4 regions of the Clostridium sp. BJN0001 genome follow, and region 2 is predicted to be linked to each of the others. Evidence: riboswitches for the same ligand, from Rfam matches in the RefSeq annotation. Region 2 holds a riboswitch; each other region holds the start of a gene.
The links. A riboswitch is a leader RNA that binds a small molecule or an ion and turns the genes downstream of it on or off. The one in region 2 is predicted to bind S-adenosylmethionine.
Positions count from the first base shown of each region.

Region 1: it holds a riboswitch for S-adenosylmethionine, as region 2 does, so the genes downstream of both, metK (methionine adenosyltransferase) here and MTX53_RS01775 (PLP-dependent aspartate aminotransferase family protein) in region 2, are expected to answer to the same signal.
Region 3: it holds a riboswitch for S-adenosylmethionine, as region 2 does, so the genes downstream of both, MTX53_RS03820 (methionine ABC transporter ATP-binding protein) here and MTX53_RS01775 (PLP-dependent aspartate aminotransferase family protein) in region 2, are expected to answer to the same signal.
Region 4: it holds a riboswitch for S-adenosylmethionine, as region 2 does, so the genes downstream of both, MTX53_RS07585 (vitamin B12 dependent-methionine synthase activation domain-containing protein) here and MTX53_RS01775 (PLP-dependent aspartate aminotransferase family protein) in region 2, are expected to answer to the same signal.

Region 1 covers NZ_CP094971.1:2,075,662-2,078,934, reverse strand. The annotation lists gene yyaC (spore protease YyaC) at 1-154, opposite strand, end outside; gene MTX53_RS10145 (hypothetical protein) at 266-667, shown strand; tRNA gene MTX53_RS10140 (tRNA-Tyr) at 829-913, shown strand; tRNA gene MTX53_RS10135 (tRNA-Val) at 920-995, shown strand; tRNA gene MTX53_RS10130 (tRNA-Thr) at 1,017-1,091, shown strand; tRNA gene MTX53_RS10125 (tRNA-Tyr) at 1,105-1,189, shown strand; tRNA gene MTX53_RS10120 (tRNA-Val) at 1,196-1,271, shown strand; tRNA gene MTX53_RS10115 (tRNA-Thr) at 1,293-1,367, shown strand; tRNA gene MTX53_RS10110 (tRNA-Tyr) at 1,380-1,464, shown strand; SAM riboswitch class I at 1,574-1,676, shown strand; gene metK (methionine adenosyltransferase) at 1,774-2,949, shown strand; gene MTX53_RS10100 (ATP-dependent RecD-like DNA helicase) at 3,070-3,273, shown strand, end outside.
Region 2 covers NZ_CP094971.1:351,316-354,588, reverse strand. The annotation lists gene MTX53_RS01785 (methionine ABC transporter permease) at 1-166, opposite strand, end outside; gene MTX53_RS01780 (ATP-binding cassette domain-containing protein) at 163-1,185, opposite strand; SAM riboswitch class I at 1,396-1,503, shown strand; gene MTX53_RS01775 (PLP-dependent aspartate aminotransferase family protein) at 1,636-2,772, shown strand; gene MTX53_RS01770 (aminotransferase class I/II-fold pyridoxal phosphate-dependent enzyme) at 2,790-3,273, shown strand, end outside.
Region 3 covers NZ_CP094971.1:805,230-808,502, forward strand. The annotation lists gene rnr (ribonuclease R) at 1-184, shown strand, start outside; gene smpB (SsrA-binding protein SmpB) at 269-736, shown strand; gene MTX53_RS03815 (AEC family transporter) at 816-1,742, shown strand; SAM riboswitch class I at 1,812-1,913, shown strand; gene MTX53_RS03820 (methionine ABC transporter ATP-binding protein) at 1,992-2,954, shown strand; gene MTX53_RS03825 (methionine ABC transporter permease) at 2,954-3,273, shown strand, end outside.
Region 4 covers NZ_CP094971.1:1,570,476-1,573,748, forward strand. The annotation lists gene MTX53_RS07580 (homocysteine S-methyltransferase family protein) at 1-1,451, opposite strand, end outside; gene MTX53_RS07585 (vitamin B12 dependent-methionine synthase activation domain-containing protein) at 1,439-2,131, opposite strand; SAM riboswitch class I at 2,241-2,343, opposite strand; gene MTX53_RS07590 (MraY family glycosyltransferase) at 2,398-3,273, opposite strand, start outside.

The DNA of each region.
Region 1 (3,273 bases), 960 kb from region 2:
ACACTTGAAGAGGAAAACAATTTAAAGTAAGCAGTGTACCTACAATAGGACCAAGAGAATCTCCTATACATTTATTAGTTCCAATGCAGATTATTGCTGTATCTTTATCTAAATATCTCATTAGCTGTTTTGATAACATATACTCATTATTCAATATAAATCACCTCTAGAAAATATATGAAATTAAAGATATAAATAGTATAAAAAAATATTATATGGAAATATTAATTAATATAGATAATAATAAACATAAAAGGAGATTAATATGAAAAAAGTATGTTTGATAGGAATTTTTGTTTTTACTATAATATTAAATAGTTTAATTTTATTTTCAAATGATAGCATATATAGTGAGGCTAATAATAAAATAGATGAAGAAGAGTCTACTGAAGCAATGGCTACTAATCAGAATGAAAGTACAACACAAATAGATTTAAATTCAATAATTAATAATATGTGTCCAGAGGATAAGACTGAAGTTAAATCTGTAATATCAAAATTATCATCTGATGAACTATTTAAAATAGAAGATAATAATAGTAAGCTCGATAGTCAATCATTTTTAGATAATGTTAATATAATAAAGAAGCGCCTTGGAAGCAAAGACTATCAAAAAATAGAAAAAGTTTTAAAAAAATATATCAATTTTGATAATATAAATATATAAAGTGAATAAAGCAATAAAACAAAGAAAAACTGAGAAAATAAGCGAAATGTAGAGGTAATTTTAAATAATGGCTATAATATTAAGTTGAAAAAAAATTGATTTGACTATATACTAGTCTTTGTCGGTTGCGAGTTTAGAAAACTTTCAAGTGAACAGTATATGGAGGAATTCCCGAGTGGCCAAAGGGGGCAGACTGTAAATCTGTTACTTCGTGTTTCGATGGTTCGAATCCATCTTCCTCCACCATTTTAAGGGCGCATAGCTCAGCTGGGAGAGCATCTGCCTTACAAGCAGGGGGTCACAGGTTCGAACCCTGTTGTGCCCACCACTTAAAATAAAATATACTTGTGCTGGCATGGCTCAACGGTAGAGCAGCTGACTTGTAATCAGCAGGTTGTAGGTTCGATTCCTATTGCCAGCTCCACAAAAACTATTATGGAGGAATTCCCGAGTGGCCAAAGGGGGCAGACTGTAAATCTGTTACTTCGTGTTTCGATGGTTCGAATCCATCTTCCTCCACCATTTTAAGGGCGCATAGCTCAGCTGGGAGAGCATCTGCCTTACAAGCAGGGGGTCACAGGTTCGAACCCTGTTGTGCCCACCACTTAAAATAAAATATACTTGTGCTGGCATGGCTCAACGGTAGAGCAGCTGACTTGTAATCAGCAGGTTGTAGGTTCGATTCCTATTGCCAGCTCCACAAAACTATTAAGGAGGAGTTCCCGAGTGGCCAAAGGGGGCAGACTGTAAATCTGTTACTTCGTGTTTCGATGGTTCGAATCCATCTTCCTCCACCACTTAGACTGTCTAATATTTAGACAGTCTTTTTATTATTATTGGAATATATGAACTATTGACGATGAACAATTCATATGATAGAATTACATTTGAAAAAATTAATATATGCTCTTATCAAGAGAGGTGGAGGGAAAGGGCCCTGTGAAACCCGGCAACCTGTAATATATAAGGTGCAAATTCCGTAGAATACTAATAATCTACAAGATAAGAAAGAAAATTAGAAAAAAATTCTCTTCTTATCAGAAGAGTTTTTTTATTTACTGAAATACTTAAAAATTGATATAGAGTATGAAATGGAGGAGAAATATATGAAAAAGTTGTTTACTTCTGAATCAGTTACAGAAGGACATCCAGACAAAATGTGCGATCAGATTTCTGATGCAATACTTGATGCTATTCTTTCGGAAGATAAAATGGCAAGAGTTGCATGCGAAACATGTACAACAACAGGAATGGTAATGGTAATGGGAGAAATATCTACAAACTGTTATGTTGATATTCCTAAGGTAGTTAGAGAAACAATAAGAGAAATAGGCTATGATAGAGCTAAGTATGGTTTTGATTGTGATACATGCTCTGTTCTTACATCAATTGACGAACAGTCATCAGATATAGCTCAGGGAGTAGATGGAGCTCTTGAATCAAGAAGCGGAGATAAAGACGAGCTAGACAAAATAGGTGCTGGAGATCAGGGAATGATGTTTGGTTTTGCTACAAACGAAACAGATGATTATATGCCACTTCCTATTTCACTTGCACATAAACTTTCAAGAAGACTTACTGAAGTTAGAAAAAATGAAACTTTACCTTATTTAAGACCAGATGGTAAAACACAAGTTACTATTGAATATGAAGATAATAAGCCTAAGAGAGTTGATACAATAGTTATTTCTACTCAGCATAGTGAAAAAGTATCATTAGAGCAGATAGAAAAAGATATGAAACAGTATGTAATAAACGAAGTAGTTTCATCTGATCTTTTAGATGAAAATACAAAGTATTTTATAAACCCAACAGGCAGATTCGTTGTAGGAGGACCTCAAGGAGATTCTGGATTAACAGGAAGAAAGATAATTGTTGATACATATGGCGGATATGGAAGACACGGTGGTGGAGCTTTCTCAGGAAAAGATCCAACAAAGGTTGATAGATCTGCAGCATATGCAGCAAGATGGGTTGCTAAAAACCTTGTAGCAGCAGGAGTAGCTGATAAACTTGAAATTCAACTTGCTTATGCAATTGGAGTTGCTAGACCAGTATCAATTGAAGTTGAAACATTTGGAACTTCAAAGATTTCAGAAGATGAGATTGTTTCAATTGTTCAAAAAGTCTTTGATTTAAGACCAGGTGCAATAATAAGAGATCTTGATTTAAGAAGACCTATATATAAACAGGTTGCAGCTTATGGTCATTTTGGAAGAAATGACTTAGATCTTCCTTGGGAAAAACTTAATAAAGTTGATGAAATAAAGAAATATTTATAATTTTTTTAAGGCTTTCATGAATTGCTATTCATGAAGGCCTTTTTTGCGTATTTTAAGAAGTAATTGTGTTTTATGCTATAATATTTATAAGATTAAAGCTAAGAAAGGGAAATTATAATCATGGAGGTACTTGAAGGTTTAGTTGAAAGTATTATATATCAGAATGAAGATACAGGTTATACAGTGTGCAGAATAAGAAATGGAAATAAAATTATAAGTGCTGTTGGAATAGTGCCTCTTATAAAATCTGGGCAGAATGTTTCTTTGAAGGGATATTATACTATACATAAAAAGTTTGGAAAGCAGTTTAATATAAATGAATAT
Region 2 (3,273 bases):
AAATAAGTGATACTGCCTTATTTTTTATTATTCCTTTAGCATTTGTTATTACAAGGAGTATTCCAAGCGGTATTCCTAATAAAGATCCTATTAGTAAAGATACACTTACCATTTCAAGAGTTTCTAATACAGCTTTAACTATCTGATAATAACTTACATTCATCATAAAACTACCTCCCTAACTTTAACTCCTTTATCTTTTATAATATTTATTGCATTATCAATATTTTCTTTTTCTCCTTCTGCTTCAATAGTTATATATCCTAAAATATCTTTCGAAAGTTCAGTAAAATTTGCATAAAGTATATTCATATTTACGCCAGCTTTAGCTGATGCATCCGCAATTATTGATTCTTTTGCGCTTTTTCCTAAAAATTTTACTTCAAGAAGCTTTTTATTAATATCATGAAAATCAAATTCCTCTAATATTGATTTTGGAACATCATCATGTACTACCGTTCTTACAAAATTCTTTGTTGTCTGTTTCTTAGGATTTCCAAATATATCAATTAAATTTCCTTCTTCAATTATCTGCCCTTTTTCCATTACTGCAACTTTATTACAGACTTCACGTATTACGTTCATTTCATGAGTAATAATTAAAATTGTTATATTATATTTTTTATTAATTTTCTTCAAAAGTTCTAATACAGATTGTGTAGTTTCAGGATCTAAAGCCGATGTTGCCTCATCGCATAAAAGTATAAGAGGATCTGTTGCAAGCGCTCTAGCTATTCCTATTCTCTGTTTCTGACCTCCTGACAATTCATCAGGATAAGCCTTAGACTTATCTTCAAGTCCTACAAATTTAAGAAGTTCATTAACTTTACTTTCTATTTGAAACTTAGGTGTTTTATTTAAGATAAGAGCAATAGCAATATTATCAAATACAGTTTTAGAATTAAGAAGGTTAAAATGTTGGAATACCATTCCAATCTGTTTTCTTAAATCTCTAAGTTCTTTTTTATTTAATTTAGCAAGATTTTTACCATTAACTATTACTTTTCCGCTTGTAGGCTTCTCTAAATAATTAATCGTTCTTAATAAAGTGCTTTTTCCAGCACCACTAAATCCTATTACTCCAAATATATCACCTTTATCAATATTAAAAGTAATTCCTTTAAGCGCTTCTACTTTAACATCTTTTCTTTTAAATATTTTTTCTACTTTTTCAAGCTTGATCATTTATGCACCCCTCCCAGATATTTAATCATTATAAATCTTATTCTTACAATTCCCATAAAATTACTCATGTATAAATTGTATGTTTTGAATTATAATTCCTATTTATGATTTTGTCAAATATTTCTCCTTTAAAATTTATATCTTTATAAATTATTTTATTGACATTAATAATATTAACTGTATAATGATATTTAATAATTAAATATTTATTTCTTATTACGAGCGGTGGAGGGACTGGCCCTATGAAACCCAGCAACCATAAAATGCAATTTATTTTAATGGTGCTAAATCCTGCAGGATTATCCTGAAAGATGAGAAAATTGTAGAATTAATTTCGCTTCTTTTCAGGGAAGCGATTTTTTTATTTCCCTCCATAAATCAATTTTTTATTTATCGATTCATTTTGAGAAATACTATGTTTAAATAAAATTTAATTTAGGAGATGATTTTATGAATTTTGAAACTTTAATTGTACACGGAATATCAAATGGTGATACAAAAACTGGTGCAATAAGTTTTCCAATCTATCAAACTGCTACTTTTAAACATTTAGGATTAAATAAAAGTACAGGATACGATTATTCAAGAGACACAAATCCAACAAGAGAAGAAGCTGAAAAAACAATTGCAAAGCTTGAAAATGGTAAATACGGTCTTGCTTTTTCTTCTGGTGTTGCTGCTATTACATGCTGTATACATTTATTTAACTCAGGAGATCATATAATTTTATCAGACGACTTATATGGAGGAACAGTAAGGCTTTTTAACGATACTTTTTCACAATACGGAATTACTTGCTCCTTTATAGATACAACAGATACTAAGAAAATAAAAAATTCAATAAAACCTAATACTAAGGCTATTTTTATCGAAACACCTTCTAATCCTCTTTTAAAAGTTACTGATATAAAGGCTGTTTCTGATATCTCAATTCAGAGTAATTTGATATTATTAGTTGATAATACTTTTTTAACTCCATTTTATCAAAAGCCATTAAATTTAGGTGCTGATATTGTTATCCATAGTGGAACAAAATACCTATCTGGACATAATGATTCCCTTTCAGGACTTATTGTTACAAATAAGGAGTTTTTATATAAGAAATTAAAAAATATTCAAATGACAACAGGAGCTATACTTTCTCCTTTTGATTCATGGCTTCTTTTAAGAGGAATAAAGACTTTATCTATACGTCTTAAAAAGTCACAGCAAAATGCTATTAAAATATCTGATTTTTTACAAACTGATCCTAATGTAAGTAAAGTCTATTACACTGGTCTTAAGGATTTCGATGGATATGAAACTAACGCTAAACAATCATCCGGTTTTGGTTCTACCATTTCTTTTAAAGTAAAAGATAAATATATGGTAAAAAAAATACTTGATAACGTAAAAATAATAAGCTTTGCAGAAAGTCTTGGGGGAGTTGAAACATTAATTACATATCCATATACACAGACACATGCAGATGTACCAGATTATATAAAGAAACGTCTAGGAATTGATGAATTCCTTTTAAGAATATCAGTAGGTATTGAAGATTCAGATGACTTAATTAATGATCTTAAAAATGCAATAAATTTATAGAAAATGAGGTGTTAAAAATGAACTTTGCAACAAATTTAATTCACTATAATGGCGATATTGATCCATTAACAGGAGCTGTAAACACTCCTATATATCAGACATCTACTTTTCATCAATCTGATATAAATAATTTTGGCAAATATGATTATTCACGTTCAGGGAATCCTACAAGAGAAGCTCTTGAAAATTTAATAGCACAGCTTGAAGGAGGAAAAAGAGGCTTTGCCTTTTCTTCTGGAATTGCGGGTATATGCTCTGTATTCTCAATTTTTTCAGCAGGAGATCATATTATAGTATGTAGTGACGTTTATGGCGGTACATATAGAGCTATTAGTAAATTATTTTCAAGATTTAATATAGAATTTACTTTTGTCAGTGCAACTAATACAAATGAAATTGTTTCTGCTTTCAAAAAAAATACTAAAGCTATTTACCTTGAAACTCCATCTAATCCTCTTTTAAAAGTTACTGACCTTAGAAGTGCAATAAGCATTGCAAAAG
Region 3 (3,273 bases), 450 kb from region 2:
TGATGATTATTATATATTCGATGAAGCACATCTATGTCTTACAGGAGAAAGATATAAAAAAGTATATAGGCTTGGACAAAAAATTAAAATTGTATGTGTAAATGTAGATATTCCAAATAGAGAAATTTTCTTTAATATAGCAGGTAAAGAAGAGGAAAAAGAAGAAAAAACAGAAGAAAACTAAAATATGATTACTTACTATCCTATATTATCATGTGGTATAATATAGGATAGTATTATTTAGTGAAAAAACAGGCAGGTGAAAAAAATGGCAAGAAAAAAATTTGCAAATTCATTAGCAGAAAATAGAAAAGCACATCATGAGTATTTTATAGAGGAATCAATAGAAGCTGGAATAGAACTTGTTGGAACAGAAGTAAAATCTGTAAGAACAGGAAGAGTAAATTTAAAAGATTGTTATGCAGATGTTTATAATGGAGAAATCTTTATAAAAAATATGCACATAAGTCCTTATGAGCATGGAAATATATTTAATGTTGATCCTCTAAGGGAGAGAAAACTTTTGCTTCATAAAGAAGAAATAAGAAAACTTGAATCATGTACTTCACAGGATGGATATACGCTTGTTCCATTATCTTTATATCTTAAAAATGGAAGAGTAAAAGTATCACTTGGTATATGTAAGGGTAAGAAAAATTATGATAAGAGAGATACTTTAATTGCAAAAGCTCAGAAAAGAGATATTGATAGAGCTATGAAGGAAAGAAATAGATAAAGGTTATCAGCATAAACAGGAAATGGAGGAAATTTATCAAAACGAAATTAAGATTATAATGTTTTGATAAAAAAATACTATGTATTATTTAAATTCTATAATTGCTGTCATGCCTATATTTTTACTTATTATTTTTGGAATGTATTTATGTAAAATAGGAATTTTTAAAGAAGAACATGGAGCACTTTTATCAAAAATAATAAATTACTGCTCACTTCCTCTTATGATGTTTGCAGCAATGGTTGATAAATTTACTAAGGAAAAACTCATAAGTGGAGGGATTGATTTTTTAATACCTTTTCTTTCAATAATGATAAGCATACTTATTTCAATAGTTATATGCAGGGTATTTAATGTAAACAAAAAGCGAAGAGGCATTTTTAAAGCAATGTTCTTTGGTTCTAATACGGTTCTTGTTGGAATACCAATTACTCTTGCGTTATTTGGAGAAGAAGCACTTCCTTATGCACTTATGTATTATGTTGGAAATACAACTTTATTTTGGACGATAGGTGTATATTTTATAGGAAAAGATGGTGACAAAAAACAGACACAAAGCCCGTTAAAGAAAATATTTTCACCACCTCTTTTAGGGTATTTGACAGGTCTTTTGTTTGTTATTTTAGGAATAAAGGTTCCAGAGTTCATACTTGTAACAGCAAGATATGCAGGTAATCTTACAACACCACTTTCAATGTTTTTCTTAGGAATATCTCTTTATTACTGTGATAAAAAAGAAATTTCAATAGATAAAGATAATCTTCTTGTATATATAGGCAGATTTATAGTTTCTCCACTTACAGTAATATTAGTTTGCATGTTTATTCCTGCACCTAGACTTATGAAAAATGTATTTATAATTCAGAGTGCTATGGCGACAATGGTTCAAAGTGCAGTAGTTGCAAAAGAAACAGGTGCAGATTATAAATTCGCATCAATAAGTGTTACATTATCTACGGTAATAAGCCTTGTAGTGCTTCCCGTATATTATGTTCTTTTAAATTAAAAATAATATAATTATATTGACAATATAATTATATGAATATATAATATGAAACATAAGTTAATACTTATTATCTTATCAAGAGTGGTGGAGGGACTGGCCCTATGAAACCCGGCAACCGGATATATGTCTACGGTGCTAAATCCTGCAGCATAAACAGCTGATAGATGAGAGTAGATTTGGTTTTTGACGCCTGGATTTATTCTCAGGCGTTTATTTTTTGCTTAAATTTCTACAAGGGAGGTATACATATTGATAGAAATAAGAAATATAGTAAAAAAATTTGGTACAACTGAAGTTTTAAAGGATATTTCTCTTTCTATAAATGAAGGAGAAATATATGGAATAATAGGTCATTCAGGAGCTGGAAAGTCGACAGTTTTAAGATGTATAAATGGTCTTGAGACTTATGATGAAGGCAGCGTAAAAGTAATGGGTAAGGAAGTATCGTCCTTAAAGGATAAAGAACTTCGAGAATTTAGAAAAGATCTTGGAATGATTTTTCAAAATTTTAATCTTCTTAAAAGGAAAACAGTATTTCAGAATATATCACTTCCTCTTGAAGTATGGGGAGTTAATAAGAATGAAATAAATAAGAGAGTTCTTAAGCTTTTAGATCTTGTTGGTCTTAAAGAAAAAAAGGATAGCAAACCTTCTGCATTAAGCGGTGGTCAAAAGCAGAGAGTTGCAATTGCAAGAGCACTTACTCTAAATCCTAAAATTCTTTTATGTGATGAAGCGACATCAGCACTTGACCCTAGTACAACAAAAGATATACTTGCTCTTTTATCTAAGATAAACAAGGAGATGGGAATTACTATAGTTATAGTAACTCATCAGATGGAAGTTATAAAAGAAGCTTGTGAAAAAGTAGCTTTAATTGATGATGGAAGAATAAAGGCAGAGGGCACCGTTGAAGATGTATTTTTAAAACCAGATAAATCACTTAAGAAATTCCTTGGTGAGGATGAAAATATGCTTCCTGAAAAAGGTATAAACATAAAAATATATTTCCCAAGCAATTCTTCAGAAAATGCACTTATAACAAAAATGGCAAGAGATCTTAATATTGATTTCTCAATAGTATGGGGAAAACTTGAGAAATTTAGAGAAGCAGTTCTTGGAGGTCTTGTAATAAATATTGAAGAAAAAGATAAACAGATTGTTCTTGATTATCTTAAAGATAAAGATATATTATTGGAGGTGTTATCATAATGAGTAGTATATTAATTAAAGCAGTTAATGAAACACTTATAATGGTTTTTGCATCAACTTTATTTGCATTAATACTCGGATTTATCCCGGCAATTATTCTTACAGTTACAGCAGATGATGGATTAAGACCAAACAAGAAAATATATTCGATTTTAGATTTTATAGTTAATATATTAAGAAGTTTTCCATTTTTAATTTTAATGGTTGTACTTATTCCATTTACAAGAATTATTGTTGGAAAATCAATTGGTACTGCAGCGGCAGTAGTTCCACTTACTATAGCTTCAGCACCATTTGTATCAAGAATAATAGAATCAGC
Region 4 (3,273 bases), 1.2 Mb from region 2:
TTCTGCTGTGCTGATACTGTTAAAACTAAGCAATCAATAAATACATCTTTTCTATTTATTCCATATTCCTCAGCTTTTTTTACTATTTTTTTAGCTATTTCAAATCTTTCTTCAGCTTTTTTAGGTATTCCTCTTTGGTCTAATGTAAGACCTATTACAGATGCTCCATATTTTTTTACTATAGGAAGTATACTATCTAAAACCTCATCTTCCCCATTTACTGAATTTAATATAGGCTTTCCATTATAATATCTAAGACCTGTCTCAATTGCAGCTCTATCAGATGAATCTATTTGAAGTGGTATATTAAGTATACCCTGAATTTCTTTTACAACTTTTCTCATAAGATATGGCTCATCTATTTCAGGAAGTCCTACATTTACATCTAATATATGAGCACCAGCATCATACTGGTCTATTGCCTTTTTTAAAATATAATCCATATCTTCATTTATAAGAGCTTTTTGAAACATCTTTTTTCCAGTTGGATTTATTCTTTCTCCAACTATTCTTACTCCATCTATCTTGACTACATTTGAAGGTGTACATACTGCAAAATACTTATTATCTTTTAAAGGTAGAATTTCTTTTCCTTTAACTTTTTCTTTAATTTTTCTTATATACTGAGGGTTAGTTCCACAGCATCCTCCAACTATTTTTACTCCGTAAGATACAAATTCAGAAATTGCATCAGAGAATTCTTCTTCATCTATATCATATACTGCTTCATTATCTTCATCTATCTTAGGAAGTCCTGCGTTAGGCTGAACCATAACAGGTATGCTCGAATTATCAAGTATTGTTTTTATAACAGGTTTCATTTCATTTGGTCCTAATGAGCAATTAATTCCAAGTGCATCTACTTGAAGTCCTTCAAGAACAAGAACCATAGCTTCAGGTGTACATCCTGTAAATGTACGCATATTTTCTTCAAATGTCATTGTTGCAAAAACTGGAAGATTGCTATTTTCTTTTGCTGCTAAAACTGCTGCTTTAAGTTCATAAAGATCTGTCATTGTTTCAAATAAAATCACATCAGCTCCAGCATTTTTTCCAGCTATTATCTGTCTTTTAAAAATATCATATGCCCTATCAAAACTTAAAGTTCCCATAGGCTCTATAAGCTCTCCTATAGGTCCTATATCAAGTGCAACATAAACATCTTTATTTTTAGCTGCATCCTTTGCAATTTCTACAGCACTTTTTATTATCTCTTCAACATTTAAATTACCGAGTTTTAATTTTAATTCATTTGCCCCAAATGTATTAGTTGTAATTACCTGTGCTCCACTTTCTATGTATTCTCTATGAATGCTTTTTATAATTTCTGGATGTTCTAAATTTAATCTTTCGGGATTATCTCCAAGTTTTAATCCTCTTTTCTGAAGCATTGTTCCCATTGCTCCATCAAAAATTAGTATATTATTTTTTATGTAATCTATAAGCTGCATTTATTTTCCCCCTCTTTTCTAAAAGTGCATGTTTTATAGTTTTTGCAATTTTTGCATTTATTATCACTTATTAATTGTTTTTTATTAGTAAAGCCTATTATCGCTGTAACTGATTTTCTAGGTATAAGAATATTTTTTTCAGATACTGTAAGTCCTATTCTCTTTTGTGCATTTAAAACGGCAAGAAACATCCCCTGAACATCAAGAGTAAGATCTCCATACCCAGGACTATATCTAAATGTTATATCCAAATTTTCTTTTAGAGCTTCATTTTTTATCCTTTCTTCTAATATGTCACATATTTTTTCAACAGCTGTAGTTGCGCATGAATCTAATATAAGAGCACGTGTAAGTTCAGTTTTTTCATAAAGCTTAATTTTATTTTCTATTTCATAACCAATAGTTACTGCCATAAAAGCTGCTTTTTTTGAATTTTTAAGAAGTTTTTTTATATCATTTCCTTCTAATATTAGATTAGTATCTTTAACACGTATGTTATTATCTAAAAATTCTAAGTTTCCATATTGAATAACATACCTCGGTTTTACTAAATTCAATGTTTCCTTTATACATTCATCTATAAGTTTTTCTATATAACTAGTCATACTCTGATTTTTATATCCAAGATATCTTAAAACTTCTTTTTTATCTATTTCAGTTAGTCTTATGTCATTTTCCATAATCATCTGCCCCTTTTGTGTTTAAAACTTTCTTATATCAATATAAATAATTCTCAAAAATTTTATACAAAAAAAGTTTAAAGGTATTTTCCTTTAAACTTCTTTAAAATACCTATCTACCAGTAACACTGCAGGATTTAGCACCTTATACTTTATTAAATATCGGTTGCTGGGTTTCACAGGGCCAGTCCCTCCGCCTCTCTTGATAAGTTTCAATATTTTATTATATAGTATCATAGATTAAAATATAAATCCACCATTACATATTATGCTTTTATATATAAAAGAAGAATTGAAATAAGACTAAATAATATACTTATTGACATAATATAAAATACAATCTGATTTATAGTAAAACCTTTTTCCTGAAGTCTAAAGTGAATCTGACTTCTATCTGCTTTATATACAGGTTTACCTTCAGAAAAACGCTTAAGAATTACAAATATATTATCAAAAATAGGTACTGCAAGTGCAAATAATGGAATAAAAAGGCTCATAACTGTAGCCTGTTTAAATGCACCATCAAGTGCAGTAATACTTAATAAAAATCCTAAAAAATTAGCACCAGAATCCCCCATAAATACCTTTGCAGGATATTTATTATATAAAAGAAATCCTAATATAGATCCACTAAGTATCATAGAAACTATAGCCGAATTGTCAGCCTGATTTAAAATAAGTGCTGCAATAAAAAATGTAATTGCTGAAACAAGAGATAGTCCCCCTGCAAGTCCATCCATTCCATCGGACCAATTAATTACCGTAGTAACTCCAAAAATCCATGTTATAGTAAGAAAAAATTGAAGCATTATATTAAGAGAAATATATTCTCCATTAAACGGGTTTGTAAAACCTACAAAAGCAATTCCTGATTTAAAAATTATGATTGCTGCAAAGAGTTGAACTACAAGTCTCGGAAAAATTTTAAATTCTTTTCCTCTTGTCTTATAATAATCATCAATAAGTCCTATAAGAAGTATCAAAGTTGAAGAAATAAATATAGTAAATCTCATTTTTATATTTTCATCAACAATAATAAAGTAGGGAATGAAAAATCCTATGTATAATGCAATTCCTCCACATAAAGGCTTTGGATTTTTATGTTTTTTTCTTTTATTTGGTTTATCTGTGAAGCCTACCTT